DNA from 3 places in the Vibrio sp. R10-SG-ISO4 genome. Region 3 is predicted to be linked to each of the others. Evidence: riboswitches for the same ligand, from Rfam matches in the RefSeq annotation. Region 3 holds a riboswitch; each other region holds the start of a gene.
The links. Region 3 has a riboswitch for thiamine pyrophosphate ahead of thiD (bifunctional hydroxymethylpyrimidine kinase/phosphomethylpyrimidine kinase). Riboswitches for the same ligand answer to the same signal wherever they lie in the genome.
Positions count from the first base shown of each region.

Region 1 (6,005 bases), on a different contig from region 3:
AACGCGCCCGCTTGCAAATCAAAATCAAACTTGATCGCTTGGTAAATCGCGAGCTCAATGGTGGTCGATTTGGGCCCGCCGCCCAATGCCATCACAGTGGCAAAGCTGGTAAAGCAGAGCATAAACACCAACCCGCAAACGGGCGCTAATTGCTGCCTCATCCGCGGCCATTCGACCCACTTAAACTTTTGCCAATGCCCCATGCCTAAGTGGGCGCACAGTTTGTGTTGCTCCGCCGGAATCGACTCTAGTGATTGCAGCAGCAAACGCGCCGCATAAGGAAGATTAAAAAAGAGGTGCGCGAGCAAAATGCCGTGCAAACCGTAAATATTAAATGGTAGCGAAAGATCCCACTGCGCAAGCTGTGTCGCCAACCAACCACTGCGCCCATAAATCGCCAGCAAGCCAAACACCCCCACCAAGACAGGCAGCACCAAAGTGGTCGCAAACAGCTTAAGTACCAAGGCTTTCCCGATAAACTGCCGCCGCGACAAAGCATGGGCGACGGGGATCGCCAAGCCGACACTGAGCAGCGTTGAGAGGAAAGATTGATAGAAGCTAAATTGGGTAACGTGGCGGTAATAAGGGTCTTGCCAAATGACACGCAGATCGAGGGAAGGCGCTTGATTGAGCAAGGCCAGCAGCGCAGAAACGACAAAGGCCGCGATCAACATCGCGACCCATACGCCTAATTTAGGGACAGATTGCACGAACGCCTAACCTTAGAAGGTCAACGCGTTTTGCCATTCACGAATCCACGCTTTGCGGTGGGTAGCCACCTCTTCAGCGCTAAAACTCAAGGCTTGGCTAGGCTTCGTCAGGCTTTGATACCCTTCTGGCAACGCAACGTCAGTGACAGGGTACATCCAGTTCCCTGTTGGCATGGCCGACTGAAAGTCATCGCTGAGGATAAACTGCATAAAGGCATCCGCCAAGTCGCTGTTGGCGCTCGTTTTGACTTTGGCCACCACTTCTACTTGAGTGTAATGACCTTCCGCGAAATTCGCTGCAGCGAACTTAGCCTCATTTTCGGCAATCAGATGGTACGCAGGTGACGTGGTGTAAGAGAGCACCATATCAGACTCGCCTTTTAAGAACATCGAGTACGCTTCAGACCACCCTTTCGTGACCGTCACTGTCTTTTTCGCCAACGCTTTCCACGCCTGCGGCGCTTCGTCGCCATAGACAGATTTCATCCACAGCATCAAACCTTGACCCGGGGTTGAGGTACGCGGGTCTTGGTAGATGACTGTTAAGTCGTCATTTGATTCCACCAGTGCTTTGAGGCTAGTCGGTGGCTCAGCCAAGGTCTCTTTGTTGTAGACAAACGCGAAGTAACCGTAGTCGTACGGCACAAAGGTCGTATTGGACCAGCCGCCTGGCAAGGTGACGGATGACGTATCGACGCTATGCTCAGCCAACAAACCGGTTTGCTGCGCTTCTGCCATCAAGTTGTTGTCTAACCCCAACACAATATCGGCTTTGCTATTGTCGCCTTCCAGTCTCAAGCGATTGAGGATAGAGACGCCATCATCCAAAGCTACAAAATTCAACGTACAGTCGCACTGTGCTTCAAACGCTTTTTTTACCACTGGGCCTGGGCCCCAATCGGCAGCGAAAGAGTCATAGGTATAAACGGTTAACGTATCGGCTGCGGTTGCAGAAAAAGACGTCAGTGCCGCGGCGGCACAAAGTGGCATAAATGAAGGGATAAAAGTGGATTTCACTGCTCGCTCTCCTTGTTGAGCCACGCAGGTCTGAGGGACAAACAGACGTCTGATGTCCTCGCTCAATTCCTACGCCAGCATTATCTGGTTCAGGTCTACGGGTCCCGAGCAAAGCTCGATCTCAGCGTCATTCAGTGAATGAATAGCTCCCCGATGAGGTTCGGCTTGATTGTAATAGGTCTGCCATACAATAGCCATACTTGCGTGACGGCCCACCAAGACACAATCACGAATCGTTACGTTGATCATAGCCCCAGCGCGCCACCAAGGATTGCTCGATGCCGAGGTGATCCAAAATGCGCGCGACCATAAAATCAATAAGATCGTCTATCGATTTAGGTTGGTGATAAAAACCGGGCGCGGCCGGCATAATAGTGACGCCCATCTGCGAGAGCTTGTGCATGTTCTCAAGGTGCAAGGTTGAGAAAGGCGTTTCTCGAACCACCAGCAGCAATTGACCACACTCTTTCATCACCACATCAGCGGCGCGTTCAATCAAATTATCGGACATACCATGAGCAATCGCTGCCACACTGCCCGCCGAACAAGGGCAAACCACCATCTGCTTGGGCGCCGCTGAGCCAGAGGCCACGGGCGAGAACCAGTCCTCTTTGCCGCACACCACTAATTTAGCCGGATCGCAGCTGAGATGGGCGACCAAGGCTTGCTTGGCGCTGTCTGGGTTGGCAGGCAGTTTTAATCCGTGTTCGGTGGCCAACACCACTCGCGCCGCCGATGAAACCAGCAGGTAAACCTGATAATCCGCGGCCAATAAGCACTGCAACAAACGCAGCCCATAAGGCGCGCCTGAGGCTCCGGTAAAAGCGAGGGTGATGGATTTTTCAGCCATTGTGCGTATCTCTTATTATTGGGCTAATTGCGCTAACAGTTTGTCGTGAATTCCGCCAAACCCGCCGTTACTCATCACAAGAATCTGATCGCCGGGGCGAGCATGCCTAGCGATGCTGCGCACCAAGTCGTCGATGTCGTCAGAGACATAAGCGGGTTGCGCGCACTGCTCGGCAATCTCACTCACCGACCAAGTAATTGACTCAGGCTGAAAGAGGAACACTTCATCTGCCGCCTGCAATGAGGCCGCAAGCGTTTCTTTGTGCACCCCGCGTTTCATGGTTGCACTACGCGGCTCCAACACCGCAAGGATTCGGGATTGACCCACCTTGTTACGTAAGCCGCCCAATGTCAGTTCAATCGCCGTTGGATGATGAGCAAAGTCGTCATACACAGTGATGTCATTGACCTGCCCTTTTAACTCCAAGCGGCGTTTGGTATTAATAAAGCGCCCTAACGCCTCACAAGCGTGATCCGGAGTGACCCCCACATGACGCGCCGCCGCGATGGCCATCAACGCATTGCTGACGTTGTGATCGCCGACTAAATTCCACGTCACTCGACCCACTATTTCTCCCGCCAATAAGACATCAAAGACACTGCCATCTTGGGCCTGTTTTTGCGCTTGCCAGCCAGATTCGCACCCTGTGTACTCTTGTTCGCTCCAGCAGCCACGGGCAATAACGTCTTGCAGCGCCTGGTCTGATTGAGGAGTAAACATCCGACCATTGCCCGGTACGGTTCTCACTAGATGGTGAAATTGGCGCTTAATCGCTTCCAGATCATCGAAGATGTCTGCATGATCGAACTCAAGGTTATTCATGACCAAGGTACGTGGATGGTAATGAACGAACTTAGAACGCTTATCGAAAAAAGCGCTGTCGTATTCATCAGCTTCAACTATGAAAAACGGGCTGTTGCCCAACCTTGCCGACAAACCAAAGTTGCCAAGCACGCCGCCCACGAGAAAACCGGGTTCATAACCACAATCTTCCAGAATCCAAGCGAGCATACTGGATGTGGTGGTTTTGCCGTGCGTTCCCGCGACCGCCAGTACCCATCGGTCATGCAGCAGAAACTCTTGCAGCCACTGCGGGCCGGAGGTGTAACGCAGGTTGCTATCAAGCACATGCTCGACACACGGGTTACCACGGCTCATCGCATTACCGATCACCACCAAATCGGGCGCCGGATTTAACTGCGCAGGATCAAACCCTTCTATAATTTCAATACCTTGCGATTCAAGTAGCGTGCTCATGGGCGGGTACACATTGGCGTCACTGCCGGTGACTTTGTGCCCCAATTGACGCGCTAAAATTGCCGCTCCTCCCATAAAGGTGCCACAAATTCCCAAGATATGAATATGCATAGAGTGATCCTGAAAAGGCTAATTTGAAGTGCTCATTATGGCGATAATGGCTTGAAAAGCGAACCTCTTTGTCCTTGGGATGTGAAATCTTGGCACAATCGAGCAAAGTTTGTTCAAGATGAAAAACCGTGAAAATATTTGAATAATTACCAAAAAAATTGAGAGGTCAGACAGTTAGTTCGTTACCAATAATAAGATCATGGTTTTACAATTGCTCAAGGCAAAAACAAAAGCTCACGCATAGCTTCGTCCCTCTTGCGCCCGAATAATAAAATGGCAAGAGGTTGCCCAACTCCCCCCAAACTTATGCGATTTTAAGGAATAAACATGTCTGGAATGCGCACCCTTGGCGAGTTCATTGTTGAAAAACAGACGGACTTCCCCCACGCTAGCGGTGATCTATCATCCCTACTGTCGTCGATTCGCCTTGCGGCTAAAATCGTCAACCGCGAAATAAACGCGGCTGGCCTTGGTGATATCACCGGTGCCGTTGGTAGTGAGAACATTCAGGGCGAAGCCCAACAAAAACTGGATGTTTACGCGAACGAGAAGTTCAAAGCAGCACTTGAAGCACGCGATCAAGTGTGTGGCGTAGCAAGTGAAGAAGAAGATGAGGCGGTCGCGTTCAATAAAGAACTGAACAAAAACGCCAAATACGTGGTATTGATGGATCCACTCGATGGCTCCTCTAACATCGATGTTAACGTCTCTGTCGGAACGATTTTCTCTATCTATCGCCGCGTCTCTCCTATCGGTACCCCACCGACAGAAGAAGACTTCCTTCAACCAGGCAACAAGCAAGTCGCGGCCGGTTATGTGATTTACGGTTCATCAACCATGCTTGTCTACACCACAGGCAATGGCGTCAATGGCTTTACCTACGATCCATCGATCGGTACGTTCTGCTTGTCTCATGAGAATATGATGGTGCCAGAAGATGGCCGGATCTACTCAATTAACGAAGGTAACTACTTCCGTTTCCCAATGGGCGTGAAAAAGTACATCAAATTCTGCCAAGAAAACGAACCGAATGACGGTCGCCCGTACACGTCTCGCTACATTGGCTCTTTGGTGTCGGACTTCCACCGTAACCTACTGAAAGGAGGCATTTACCTGTACCCAAGCACGCAAAGCCACCCGAACGGCAAACTGCGTCTTCTTTATGAGTGCAACCCAATGGCGTTCATTATTGAGCAGGCGGGCGGTATTGCCTCAGACGGTGAGAAACGCATCATGGATATTGAACCCACAGAGCTGCACCAACGTGTGCCTTTCTTTGTTGGCTCAAAAAACATGGTCAAGAAAGTCGAATCTTTCCTCGCAGAATACAAAGACCAATAAGGCTCAGCTATTCTCTTCAAGGCGCTCACTGAGCGCCTTGTTTTTTATGAACTTCCATCGCTTCCCCAGTCGCTGCGCTTCACAATCGGTGTTTTCTTGACCAAGCTCTCATCGTCCGTCATTTACAAAAAACCAAGTTTAGCGGTAAGGTATTTGCCTACATATCGACCAATAACAAGGAAGCTTGCCCATGAGTCTTAATCACGTCCCTGCAGGGAAATCACTCCCGGATGACATTTATGTCGTCATCGAAATTCCGGCCAATGCCGATCCGATCAAGTACGAGGTCGACAAAGATTCTGGCGCGGTATTTGTGGACCGCTTTATGTCCGCGCCTATGTTCTATCCATGTAACTATGGCTATGTGAATCACACACTCTCTTTAGATGGTGACCCGGTTGATGTCCTAGTGCCGACCCCTTATCCCTTGATGCCAGGTAGTGTGATTCGCTGTCGCCCTGTCGGTGTATTGAAAATGACCGATGAATCAGGTGAAGATGCCAAAGTGCTCGCCGTGCCGCACAGTAAAATCTCCAAAGAGTACGAGCACATCCAAGATGTCGGTGATATTCCTGATCTGCTCAAAGCGCAAATTACCCACTTTTTTGAGCGCTACAAAGAGCTCGAAAGCGGCAAATGGGTCAAAGTGGAGGGCTGGGAAGACGTCGCTGCCGCGCGCCAAGAGATTCTGGAGTCGTTTGAGCGCGCGAGTAAGTAAT
Region 1 is NZ_JCBDHJ010000001.1:110,247-116,251, forward strand. Features, by position in the region: gene thiP (thiamine/thiamine pyrophosphate ABC transporter permease ThiP) at 1-674, opposite strand, end outside; gene thiB (thiamine ABC transporter substrate binding subunit) at 723-1,700, opposite strand; TPP riboswitch at 1,777-1,890, opposite strand; gene AC6R03_RS00485 (flavin prenyltransferase UbiX) at 1,954-2,577, opposite strand; gene mpl (UDP-N-acetylmuramate:L-alanyl-gamma-D-glutamyl-meso-diaminopimelate ligase) at 2,593-3,945, opposite strand; gene fbp (class 1 fructose-bisphosphatase) at 4,273-5,286, shown strand; gene ppa (inorganic diphosphatase) at 5,477-6,004, shown strand.
Region 1: it holds a riboswitch for thiamine pyrophosphate, as region 3 does, so the genes downstream of both, thiB (thiamine ABC transporter substrate binding subunit) here and thiD (bifunctional hydroxymethylpyrimidine kinase/phosphomethylpyrimidine kinase) in region 3, are expected to answer to the same signal.

Region 2 (6,005 bases), on a different contig from region 3:
TTGCGTATCCCGAGCAATCCAAACAGAGGAAGACGCACCGCGCAGTTCTACCGTCGACTCAGCCCCTTCAATCAACTGAATCTCTTGTGTGGCAAACCCTTGCTCGCCGGCCAATGCCAAGCATTGCGCGATATCATCGCGCAATGTAGGCTGTGAGTGAGGAATCACAATTTTCATCGCCGCGTTCCTACGACTCTGCACTTTCAGGCTGCGCGGCAGGATGATACAGCTCAGAACCCGATTGACGGAACTCCTCTGACTTTTGGCGCATCCCTTCGAGTGGATCATCGAGCATTTTAACGGAGATGGCTTGGTCGGCTTCGACTTGTTGTGTGTCTTTGGCGTACTCGCGCACTTCCTGAGATATTTTCATCGAACAGAATTTTGGTCCACACATTGAACAAAAGTGAGCCACTTTGCCCGACTCTTGCGGCAAGGTTTCATCGTGGAAAGCTCGCGCCGTATCAGGGTCAAGCGACAAGTTGAACTGATCCTCCCAGCGGAACTCAAAGCGAGCTTTTGAGAGCGCATTGTCACGAACCTGAGCACCAGGGTGGCCTTTAGCCAAATCCGCCGCATGCGCCGCAAGTTTATAAGTAATCAAGCCCGTCTTAACGTCTTCTTTATTGGGTAGACCCAAGTGCTCTTTCGGCGTCACATAGCAGAGCATCGCACAGCCGTACCAGCCGATCATCGCAGCGCCAATGCCAGAGGTAATATGATCGTACCCAGGGGCAATATCGGTCGTCAGAGGACCCAAAGTGTAGAATGGCGCTTCGTGGCAGTGCTCTAGCTGCTCATCCATATTGGCTTTGATCATGTGCATAGGTACATGCCCAGGGCCTTCAATGATCACCTGCACGTCATACTCCCACGCGATCTTAGTCAGTTCACCCAACGTGCGTAGCTCAGCAAACTGCGCTTCATCATTGGCATCGGCTACCGAACCTGGACGCAAGCCATCACCGAGCGAAAGCGCGACATCGTACTTGGCACAGATTTCACAAATTTCGCGAAAGTGGGTGTAAAGGAAGCTTTCTTGATGGTGAGCGAGACACCACTTAGCGATGATCGAGCCGCCGCGAGAGACAATACCCGTGACACGTTTGGCCGTCATCGGCACATAACGCAACAGCAAACCGGCATGAATCGTGAAGTAATCGACGCCCTGCTCAGCTTGCTCAATCAAGGTGTCTCGCATCACTTCCCAATTGAGGTTTTCTGCAATGCCATTCACTTTTTCAAGCGCTTGGTACATAGGCACGGTACCGATCGGAACTGGGCTGTTACGTAGAATCCACTCTCGAGTCTCGTGAATATTGCGTCCGGTCGACAAATCCATCACCGTATCGCCACCCCAACGTGTTGCCCAAACCAATTTCTCAACTTCTTCCTCAATGGAAGAGGTCACAGAGGAGTTACCAATATTGGCGTTCACCTTGACCAAGAAGTTGCGACCAATGATCATTGGCTCCGCTTCTGGGTGGTTGATGTTGGATGGAATGATGGCACGACCCGCAGCCACTTCTTGGCGGACAAACTCAGCACTGATGTCCTTTGGCAAGTGGGCACCAAAGCTTTGACCAGGATGCTGTTGGTTCAACACCTCGTCGCGATAACGAGCACGCCCCATGTTTTCACGCAGAGCGATGTATTCCATTTCCGGTGTAATCACACCTTGACGCGCGTAGTGGAGCTGAGTGACACACTGACCGCTTTTCGCACGGCGAATGCGTGGTAAGTTGCCGTAACGCAGCTCGTCTAGCGTATCGTCTTCCAAGCGCTGTTTGGTGTATACCGAACTGACCTCATCGAGCAGTTCCGTATCACCGCGCTCTTCAATCCACTGTTCACGTAGCTTAGGCAGGCCTTGGTAGAGGTCAATCGTATGGTTAGGATCGGTATAAGGACCAGAAGTGTCGTAAACGCGAATCGGCTCATTGGGCTCAAAGATCGGCGCACCTTTAGTGCCGCCAATCAAGCTGTCAGCAAGGGAGATTTCTCGCATAGGAACACGAATATCAGGTCTTGAACCTTCAACATAAACCTTACGTGAATTGGGGTACGCTTGTACCGAGAGGGTATCAATAAACTGTTTGGCTTCCAGTCTCGCTTGTTTGCGATTCGACATAGCATTTTTCCTTGCTCTTTATTGCTCGTAGGAGCATGAGTGTTAGAGATAAAAATGCTTGGCGGAAAGATGCGACAAGAGGGCGATCTGACGCGGGTACCTATCTGTAGATAGATCGCATGACGCTCAGATCAGAGAGAACGAATCCTAGATTAGGAGGGTCGATATCTTCTCTTGTTCCCTTCGCAGGTATTAACCTGATCAGGTTCAACGGATCCCGAATAAACGGTCTCAGCCTTATGGCACTCCGACAAGTGAACCGAGTATATAAAAACGGCTTGGATAAACCAAGCCGACCTGTGTAAATTTTGTCTAGTGAGGCTCAAAGCACCTCTAAGCAAGCTAGCTTTTGATCAGCAGTTGAAAGCCCACCCAAGCGGCAGAGATGCTTAATACCACATTGAGTAAGACATTGAGTCCCATCTTGAAAAAAGCGCCCTGCTGCATGAGTAAAACGTTGTCCATCGAAAACGTAGAGAACGTCGTCAAAGCACCAAGAAAACCGAGCCCGATGATCTGTCTCCATGGTTCAGTCGCAAGGTTGCCATTTTCAAACGCGGCGATCAGTAAGCCCATCGCCAGTGAGCCGACTACGTTAACAGTTAGCGTACCGTATGGAAAACCTCGCCCCAGTAATGTCGCACACAGCTCAGACACTAAATAACGAGAGCACGCACCAACGGCGCCACCCATGGCAATAAACCCTAAAATTGCAAACTGACCCATAACCCCTCCAAATTTGTGGCGTTAGTGTAGCGCCAAACAGACGAAAAAACAGACTTCAGATCAATGTAATGACGCTAAACACTCTGTTAGATTTAAAAAGTTACAGGAGTCACTTTACTTCGATATAGCCCATCAAACCGGTTTTCATGTGCTCTATGACATGACAGTGATACATCCACCGACCGGGGTTGTCCGCGACGAAAGCCGCTTTGGCACGACCATTCTTGCCCAGTAGTACCGTATCCGTATGGAACGGCTCTGGGAGCGGCTTACCGTCCATTTCGAGCACGGTAAAGGTATGGCCATGAAGATGAATAGGATGATGGTACTGAGTGACATTTTTAAGATCGAAGATGTAGGTTTTGCCTAGCTCCAACTGCGCCAGCGGCGCAGGAATCGAATGACGACTCATCCCCTGCCACGCCACCTTGTTGGTCAACCAAAAGGTTGAACTCGCCTTGCCATCTTTGCCTACGGGCGTTACCGCACCTTGCCACTCAAACACAAAGTCAATCTCTTCAGCGTTGGGTAGATCGAGCGCGGGCACAGGGTTAAGAGGCAAACTTGGCAGCGCTTGACCCTGTGGCAAATCAGACGCGACGACATCAAATTCACACAGAGGAAAAGGGAAACGCCCCTTCATTTGACGAACAAACACTTTGTTGCCAGCAGATGGCGCAATCAGACCAAGATCCACCCTCATACCCGGTCCAATTTTATGCTGAGAGAGCTCAATTGGCGTGGTGACCGGGTTGCCATCAATAGCCAGTATCCAAGCCTCTGCCCCTTCAATCGCAATTGGATAGGTAATGGTATTGTCGACATTAGCAATGCGTAAGCGAGTGGTCGCGTGCGCTTTAAGCGTATATAAAGGCTCATGAACGCCATTCACACTGCTCCACTCCCCTGGCGTGCCCATCCGAGCACTTAAACGTGGGATCATTCTCTCCTTCCACTGCCCTTGACTGTCGATGTGCCAATGCTTGAGCATTAACGCATGCTCTTCATCAAAAACCACGGGGTCGCGCTCTTCAACAATAATCAGTCCAACGAGTCCTCGCCCTAACTGTTCAACGCTGTTCATGTGTGGGTGATACCAAAACGTGCCTGCGTCAGGCGGAGTGAATCGATACTCAAACGTCTCTCCCGGCATGATAGGCGCTTGACTGAGAAAAGGAACGCCGTCCATCTCGATCGGTATTCGCAAGCCGTGCCAATGTATGGTGGTAGGCTCTGACAGTTTGTTCGTGAAACGAATCACGACCTCTTCCCCCTGACGACAATAGAGTGTCGGCGCAGGGATCGCACCATTAAACCCCAGTACGTCTGTTTGATACCCAGGGACGAGTTCAGCCCGGCTAGGCTCAGCAGTGAGATCGTAAACATAGCCTTCTCGAGTCCGAGTTTGCCGAGTCACCGAACACGCAGGAATCATTGAGAGAGCAGACAAAGCAAGTGAAGATTGAAGAAATTGGCGACGACTCAAAGCCATAACGGTAAACACCTAAAACAGACAAGACGTATAATGTAGCAAAATACTGCGAATGATTCTCAGTGCAATGAGTGATTTGTGTTTTGTCGCGTGCAAGATTAAAAAACGGAGACAAAAAAGGCTCTAGTCTTTCGACTAGAGCCTTAGATATGGCAGGGGTGGAGAGATTCGAACTCCCAACACGCGGATTTGGAATCCGCTGCTCTGCCAATTGGAGCTACACCCCTAAAATTAGATTCAAAAAAACCTCGATAAACGAGGTTTATAAGTGGCGGAGTGGACGGGACTCGAACCCGCGACCCCCGGCGTGACAGGCCGGTATTCTAACCAACTGAACTACCACTCCGCAGTGGTCTATTTAAAGTCTTATCTCAATCGTGCTTTAAACAGATAATGTTCAAAGCCTGGCGATGTCCTACTCTCACATGGGGAAGCCCCACACTACCATCGGCGCTAATTCGTTTCACTTCTGAGTTCGGCATGGAATCAGGTGGGTCCAAATCGCTATGGTCGCCAAGCAAATTTTGTTTAAGTTCTTAGAAGTGAGTGCCTAGACCCTAGTTCCTAGAACTTAATAATTCGGAAAGCTGCGTTTATCGTTTCTAGCTACTAGGAACTAGTCACTCGTCTCTTCATTACACATTCAATGTTCTTACATTGAGTCCATCAAAACCCTTTGGGTGTTGTATGGTTAAGCCTCACGGGCAATTAGTACAGGTTAGCTCAACGCCTCACAGCGCTTACACACCCTGCCTATCAACGTTCTAGTCTCGAACAACCCTTAAGGGCACTTAAAGTGCCAGGGAAGACTCATCTCAGGGCTCGCTTCCCGCTTAGATGCTTTCAGCGGTTATCGATTCCGAACTTAGCTACCGGGCAATGCGTCTGGCGACACAACCCGAACACCAGAGGTTCGTCCACTCCGGTCCTCTCGTACTAGGAGCAGCCCCCTTCAATCTTCCAACGCCCACGGCAGATAGGGACCGAACTGTCTCACGACGTTCTAAACCCAGCTCGCGTACCACTTTAAATGGCGAACAGCCATACCCTTGGGACCGACTTCAGCCCCAGGATGTGATGAGCCGACATCGAGGTGCCAAACACCGCCGTCGATATGAACTCTTGGGCGGTATCAGCCTGTTATCCCCGGAGTACCTTTTATCCGTTGAGCGATGGCCCTTCCATTCAGAACCACCGGATCACTATGACCTGCTTTCGCACCTGCTCGAATTGTCATTCTCGCAGTCAAGCGGGCTTATGCCATTGCACTAACCTCACGATGTCCAACCGTGATTAGCCCACCTTCGTGCTCCTCCGTTACTCTTTGGGAGGAGACCGCCCCAGTCAAACTACCCACCAGGCACTGTCCTCACCCCGGATAACGGGGCTAAGTTAGAACATCAAACATACAAGGGTGGTATTTCAAGGTCGGCTCCACAGATACTGGCGTACCTGCTTCAAAGCCTCCCACCTATCCTACACATGTAGGCTCAATGTTCAGTGCCAAGCTGTAGTAAAGGTTCACGGGGTCTTTCCGTCTAGCCGCGGGTACACTGCATCTTCACAGCGATTTCAATTTCACTGAGTCTCGGGTGGAGACAGCGTGGCCATCATTACGCCATTCGTGCAGGTCGGAACTTACCCGACAAGGAATTT
Region 2 is NZ_JCBDHJ010000024.1:76,691-82,695, forward strand. Features, by position in the region: gene AC6R03_RS17755 (thiamine phosphate synthase) at 1-177, opposite strand, end outside; gene thiC (phosphomethylpyrimidine synthase ThiC) at 188-2,131, opposite strand; TPP riboswitch at 2,293-2,391, opposite strand; gene crcB (fluoride efflux transporter CrcB) at 2,474-2,857, opposite strand; gene AC6R03_RS17770 (multicopper oxidase domain-containing protein) at 2,967-4,349, opposite strand; tRNA gene AC6R03_RS17775 (tRNA-Trp) at 4,500-4,576, opposite strand; tRNA gene AC6R03_RS17780 (tRNA-Asp) at 4,619-4,695, opposite strand; rRNA gene rrf (5S ribosomal RNA) at 4,752-4,867, opposite strand; rRNA gene AC6R03_RS17790 (23S ribosomal RNA) at 5,037-6,005, opposite strand, start outside.
Region 2: it holds a riboswitch for thiamine pyrophosphate, as region 3 does, so the genes downstream of both, thiC (phosphomethylpyrimidine synthase ThiC) here and thiD (bifunctional hydroxymethylpyrimidine kinase/phosphomethylpyrimidine kinase) in region 3, are expected to answer to the same signal.

Region 3 (6,005 bases):
GGCATGACACCGATGAGCGTTTCGATGTCGCTAAGCATCCGAATGAGCCACACCGTTTTGGTTGGGTTGTGGAGATCGATCCAAACGATCCGACGTCGACGCCGCTTAAGCGCACTGCACTCGGGCGATTTAAGCACGAGAATGCGGCACTGTTGATCAACGATGATGGTCATGTCGTGGTGTACCTAGGTGATGATGAGCGTGGGGAGCACATTTACAAATTTGTCTCTCGCGATCGCTACCAACCGGGCAATGATGCTGCCAATCGCAACTTGCTTGAAGAGGGCACCTTGTACGTCGCCAAGTTCGAGATGGACGACAACGAGTTGAAAGGCAAGGGGCAGTGGATTGAACTGACTTATGGCAAAAATGGCCTGACTAAAGAGAACGGTTTTAACGATCAAGCCGAGGTGATGATTTTTGCACGTCGCGCTGCGACTCAAGTTGGCGCGACCACGATGGATCGCCCAGAGTGGGTGGCGGTGCACCCAGACAACCAACACGTCTTCTGTACCCTCACCAACAACAAAAACCGCGGCGTAAAAGAGGGCCAACCTGTCGGTGGTCCGAACCCTCGCGCTGAGAACCACTACGGACAAATTGTTCGCTGGGTACCGACCTCGGGCGATCACACCCAAGCAGAGTTTGATTGGGATTTGTACCTGATTGCTGGCAACCCAACGGTGCACAAAGATTCGCTCTACGCGGGCAGTGACAACATCAACGCCGACAACATGTTTAATAGTCCGGATGGTATCGGTTTTGATAAAGCTGGTCGTTTGTGGATTCAAACGGACGGAAACTACTCAAATCAGGGCGATTTTGCAGGTCAAGGGAACAACCAAATGTTGTGCGGCGATCCTAATACTGGTGAAGTGCGACGTTTCTTGACGGGGCCAATTGCCTGTGAAATCACGGGGCTGACCTTCTCCGCCGACTACAAAACCATGTTTGTGGGTGTTCAGCATCCGGGCGAGAAAGGTGCGCCTTCTCACTACCCTGGTGGTGGTGACAGCAAGCCTCGCTCCACCATCGTTGCCATTACCCGTGAAGATGGCGGCGTTATTGGCGCTTAAGCTGTCTCACTGTTTGCATCAACAATCATTCGCATCAAGATGGGCGCCACGAGCGCCCATTTTTTATTGCCGATATCCACATTGGCATATTTATGCGATCGCTCGCATAAAAAACGTCAAGGTTTCGTGTGTTCACCGCAAAGAGTGTTGCGCTTCACAATCGCAATCCCTATATTGAAAGAGTACTCAGCATAACCTTAAGGTGTTCTAATCCGAATAAACTCCAGATAACAATACGACATTGAGCGATTGACCCGGCGAATCTACCCCATTTCTTTTGGTGCAGACGCCCCAACGTAAAAAGAATAAAGTCTATCTGAGCGCCTTCTGATGAGAGAAGTGGCACCTTTAGGTTATTAAGGACGGTGATGATAACTGAGGAGGAGGTTAGGCTATGGTATCACTACTTTGGGTAGCATTAGGTTGTGTGGTCTTCTTATGTTGTTGGAGTGCTCAGCATGGTCTCCCTATGCTGGGGCTTAAACTGGATGAGTCCGATCTACTGATTATTTCTGAACTCGCTGGCGAAGACGTCTTAGAGGCATGACCTCAAATAACGACGATAATGAGCGTTGAAGCAGCAGCAAAAATGGAGCCTTGGGCTCCATTTTGCGTTTCAAGCCTATCGAAAATTTTGGCTATGGCAGTGCGTTGGGTTATAGCGAGATCACGTCCGTCAACTTATCCACCACCGTATGAAAACGGGCTGGCCACGCTCTTTGTTTTTTGCTCACCAAATACAGGGTCTCGACGACGGCTTTCTTTGGCTGATGCACAGCAAGTTGATCGCGCAAAGTGAAAGAGCTGAATGCGCTGTGTGGCAGCACCGTAAAACCGAGCCCTTTGGCAACTGGCAGAAGAATTTGGCTGAGTTGGTTGATGTAGCCCGAGGTGCGCAGGGCGCGAATATCAATCCCCGCCAGCGCTTTGTCGCCACACTGCGAAAAGTAGAGCGAGAGATAGTGCTCCGCGTCGGGGTGGCGAATTAAACCGATCTCAAGGAGAAGTTCAGGGGTAATAGGCTCGTCGACGTTTGCCGGCACAATCAAACACATGGTTTCTTGACCTATCTCTTGCGCTTCGATTCTCGGGTCGAGCGGGATGTGAGTGACAAGGCCCAAATCGGCGCGCCCCTCAGCCAAATCGTCGATGATCTTACGGTTGGGGGCGACTTCCAGCTTGACGACCAGTTGTGCAAATTCACACTGTAAATCGAGCAGATGCGGGTAGATAAGCTGCGCCAACGCGCCAGAGCAAGAGACCGACACCTCACCGCGATGCGCGTCGTCCTGAGATAACGAAGCAATCAGGTCTGTTTCTTGTTTGGCGCGCTGCTTTGCGTACTGATAGACCTGTCTGCCTTGTTCCGTTACTTCAAAGCTCTTGTTGTGACGCGCAATCAGTGGGTAGCCGCAAGCCTGTTCGAGCTTTTTGATGTGCTGGCTGACACCGGGCTGAGTCATGAACAGCTTTTCTGCGGTATGAGTAAAGTGGCCGGTCTCGACCAAGGTTTGAAACGTTTTGAGCCAGAGTGGATTGAGCATAACCGTCAAATCAATAACGAAAATTTATAAAATTAAGAGTAAACGATAATGTTCTGTGTGCCAAACGTCGCGTTCGTATCGCCCACTCCTCGATTCACTCGGGTTATTTAAGTGATCTGAATAGGTTGCATCTGCGCTATCACAGGGTTAAGGTTGGCGACATAGTCGGGGAGCGTTCCTTCTGCTCGAGTCATAACGATAGCTTGATTAACGAGCCTGTCGTAGAAGCATAGAAGGAGGGCTGAGATCGCATCGCGAGACCCGTTGAACCTGATTCAGTTAGCACTGACGTAGGGAACTATTCATAACGCGGTGTCGTGGGGTCGCCACAATCTCGCCCGTTATGTGTTGTGCTTGGCCAACGCGCTCTGCACACAGTTCCTGACGCGTGCGTGAGGAACACCGATGAACCAAACCGCATTTTATGACCCTCAAACTCCGATTGTCCTAACCATCGCTGGCTCCGACAGTGGCGGCGGCGCGGGCATCCAAGCCGACATCAAAGCGATCAGTGCAACAGGCAGTTACGCCTGCTCCGTTATTACGGCCATTACCGCGCAAAATACCTGTGGTGTTCACGCCATTCATCCTATCCCTATCGACCATGTTCAAGCGCAGCTCGATGCGGTATTGAGCGATCTCAATGTCGTGGCGGTGAAGGTTGGCATGCTGGCTGACGCTGAAATCATCCGTGTCGTGGCACAAAGTTTGGCGGCGTATCAGCCCAAGTTTCTCGTGGTGGACCCGGTGATGGTGGCCACCAGTGGTGACAGCTTACTGCACGCCAGTGCGGTGGGGGCGCTCAAGAAAGAACTGCTACCGCTTGCCGATATGATCACACCAAACTTACCCGAGGCGGCGGCGCTGACTGGGCGAGCAACGCCGACATCGGAAGAGGAGATGGGAGCGATGATTGACGCCCTGCGCGCCTTGGGCGCCAAAACAGTGCTTCTTAAAGGGGGGCATCTAGAGGGCGAAAGCAGTAACGATCTGCTGATTGAAAGGAGTGGCAGTGAATTGATTCGCGCTAAGCGAGTCGCCACTCATAATACTCATGGTACGGGCTGTACGTTGTCATCGGCCATTGCGTCCTATCTTGCCCAAGGGTATCGGCTGCACAAAGCGGTCCATTTGGCTAAACAATATATCTCACAAGCCATTGCGCATGCCGACGAACTCTCTGTTGGTCAAGGACATGGGCCTGTTCATCACTTTTTCTCTGGTCACCAAAATGTACGTTAATCGCGATGGTGTGCAGTCGCATTACAAGGCTCTATTTGGGCATCGAGACCGAGCCAGAGCGGCTAGAGTTAAGAATAAAACGCGCCGCGTCATAGCGATCGTTGGAGAGAGGAATGTAGCCAGAATGGGAGACGACTTTGTTGATGTTGTCTCTGTCGATATAACTATCGACAAAGCGTTTCAGTGATGGCCGCTTCTCTAGCGCCTGTTTGTTCACGTAAATAAACAGAGGGCGGGAAAGTGCGGCATATCGTCCCATAATCACGTTCTCGACACTGGGTTTGACCGCGTTGAAGCCAGTGGGAGCGATGGCGATCGCTTTCAGCTTGTCTTGATTTTGCAAATAGTAGGCAAAGCCGATAAACGCCATGGCGTTGGGATCGGCGGCCACTTCGGCGACTAAGGCTTCATCGTCTTCATTTGCGGTGTAGTCTTGTCGACTCGCTTTGCCATCCAGCACCACCTCAACAAAATAGTCATAAGTGCCTGAGTCTGATCCAGGGCCGTGCAGGACGATGGGGCGATCAGGGAAGTGCGGATTGACTTGCTGCCAGTGAGTTATCGTGCGTTCAGCGGTGCTTTCCCAGAGTGTTTTCAGTTCATCAAGAGAGAGCGCATCGATCCACTGATTTTCTTTGTTCACCACCACGGTTATTGCATCGAGTGCGACAGGGAGCTCAATATAGTCGATGTGGTTGATTTCACACAGCGCTCGCTCTTTCTCTTTAATCGGGCGAGAGGCGTTAGAAATATCCGTGCGGCCTCGGCAAAACTTACGAAATCCGCCACCTGTGCCAGTGATGCCCACCACCACTTGGGTGTTGTGCCGCTCGGCACGCATAAAGTGATCGGCGACGGCTTGGGTAATCGGGTAAACGGTACTCGACCCTTCAATTTTGATCAGATCTTTCCCGTGTGCCGTGGTACTCATCAGCGCTAGGCATACAGAAGCAAGAACAGTCGAACGCAATCGAAAAGTCATGGTTGAGCACAAAGGAAGAATCAACATACCGCGACTATACGAGCTAGCACTTTTGAGCTCAATATCTTCACGTGAACTGTCACTAAAGATTCATCAATCACTCATCAATAATAACTACGCTGAATATTTTCATGGGGATGTAACATTTCTTCACTAGGCTGACTCGCCTATGTTTTTATTCCTGCCCGCAAAATACGTGGGTAAACGTTCGTGTGATGCTATGAAGCGCAAATTCATTTTTACTTCCATTCTCGCCTTGTTGGTGATCACGTTTACGTCGGCGCTGGTGACCCAAGCGACCCACCTGTTAGTGAAAAAGTCCCCGCTTGCGGAAGCGGCCGCTGAAATTAAAGTCAACGGTACGCTGGCCTACCTTTGGTTTGATGAGATCATGTCGGGCGATACCGCTCAGTCGATTCAGGAAGTGTGGTACTACTTAGAAATCGCCGATTGGCATGTGGTCGCGCTGCTTGAAGGCGGCGAGAGTATCATGGGCAATTATGAGCCAGTCACGGACAACGAATTACGTGAGCGTCTGGTTGAGCTTCGCAAAACGCTGGCGCAATTTCGCCTTCATGTGGAATCCACCTACCAAAAAATTCAGGCGCAGCGAGCGGATGCGTTTTTAAGCGCCGGACGCGACGAGCAATTTTTGGAGTTTGCCAGCCAAGCGGATGAGATCCAGCGCGTGATCAAAGCCAGTTATGAGTCTGGGATTTCCAATTACACGCAAACCAGCATCACCCTGATTATTGCGGTGATTGTGATTGCTGCCTACTCAATACGATTGCAGCACCGCTATGAGAAAAACCGCGATCAATTGCTCCACTCTCTCACGCAAGCCAAAGCCGCAATAGAGGAGAAAAATGAGCAACTGCACAACCGAGCTTACTTCGACCCTTTAACTGGGTTGCCAAACCGAGCACTGTTTTTAGACCGACTAGGCCAATCTATCCTCAACGCGGACCGCTCGAAAAAGCCGTTTGCTTTACTGTTCATCGATTTAGACCATTTTAAAGACGTCAACGATCTCTATGGGCATGAGATGGGCGACCGCTTGCTTGAGCAAGTCGCAAAGCGGATTGAGAGCAGCATTCGCATCACCGACTTGTCTGCGCGCTTCAGCGGTGATGAGTTTGTGGTGGTGCTGAGTCACTTAAA
Region 3 is NZ_JCBDHJ010000013.1:159,890-165,894, forward strand. Features, by position in the region: gene AC6R03_RS07210 (PhoX family protein) at 1-1,076, shown strand, start outside; gene AC6R03_RS07215 (hypothetical protein) at 1,471-1,623, shown strand; gene AC6R03_RS07220 (LysR family transcriptional regulator) at 1,733-2,620, opposite strand; TPP riboswitch at 2,777-2,934, shown strand; gene thiD (bifunctional hydroxymethylpyrimidine kinase/phosphomethylpyrimidine kinase) at 3,026-3,862, shown strand; gene AC6R03_RS07230 (PstS family phosphate ABC transporter substrate-binding protein) at 3,894-4,844, opposite strand; gene AC6R03_RS07235 (putative bifunctional diguanylate cyclase/phosphodiesterase) at 5,014-6,005, shown strand, end outside.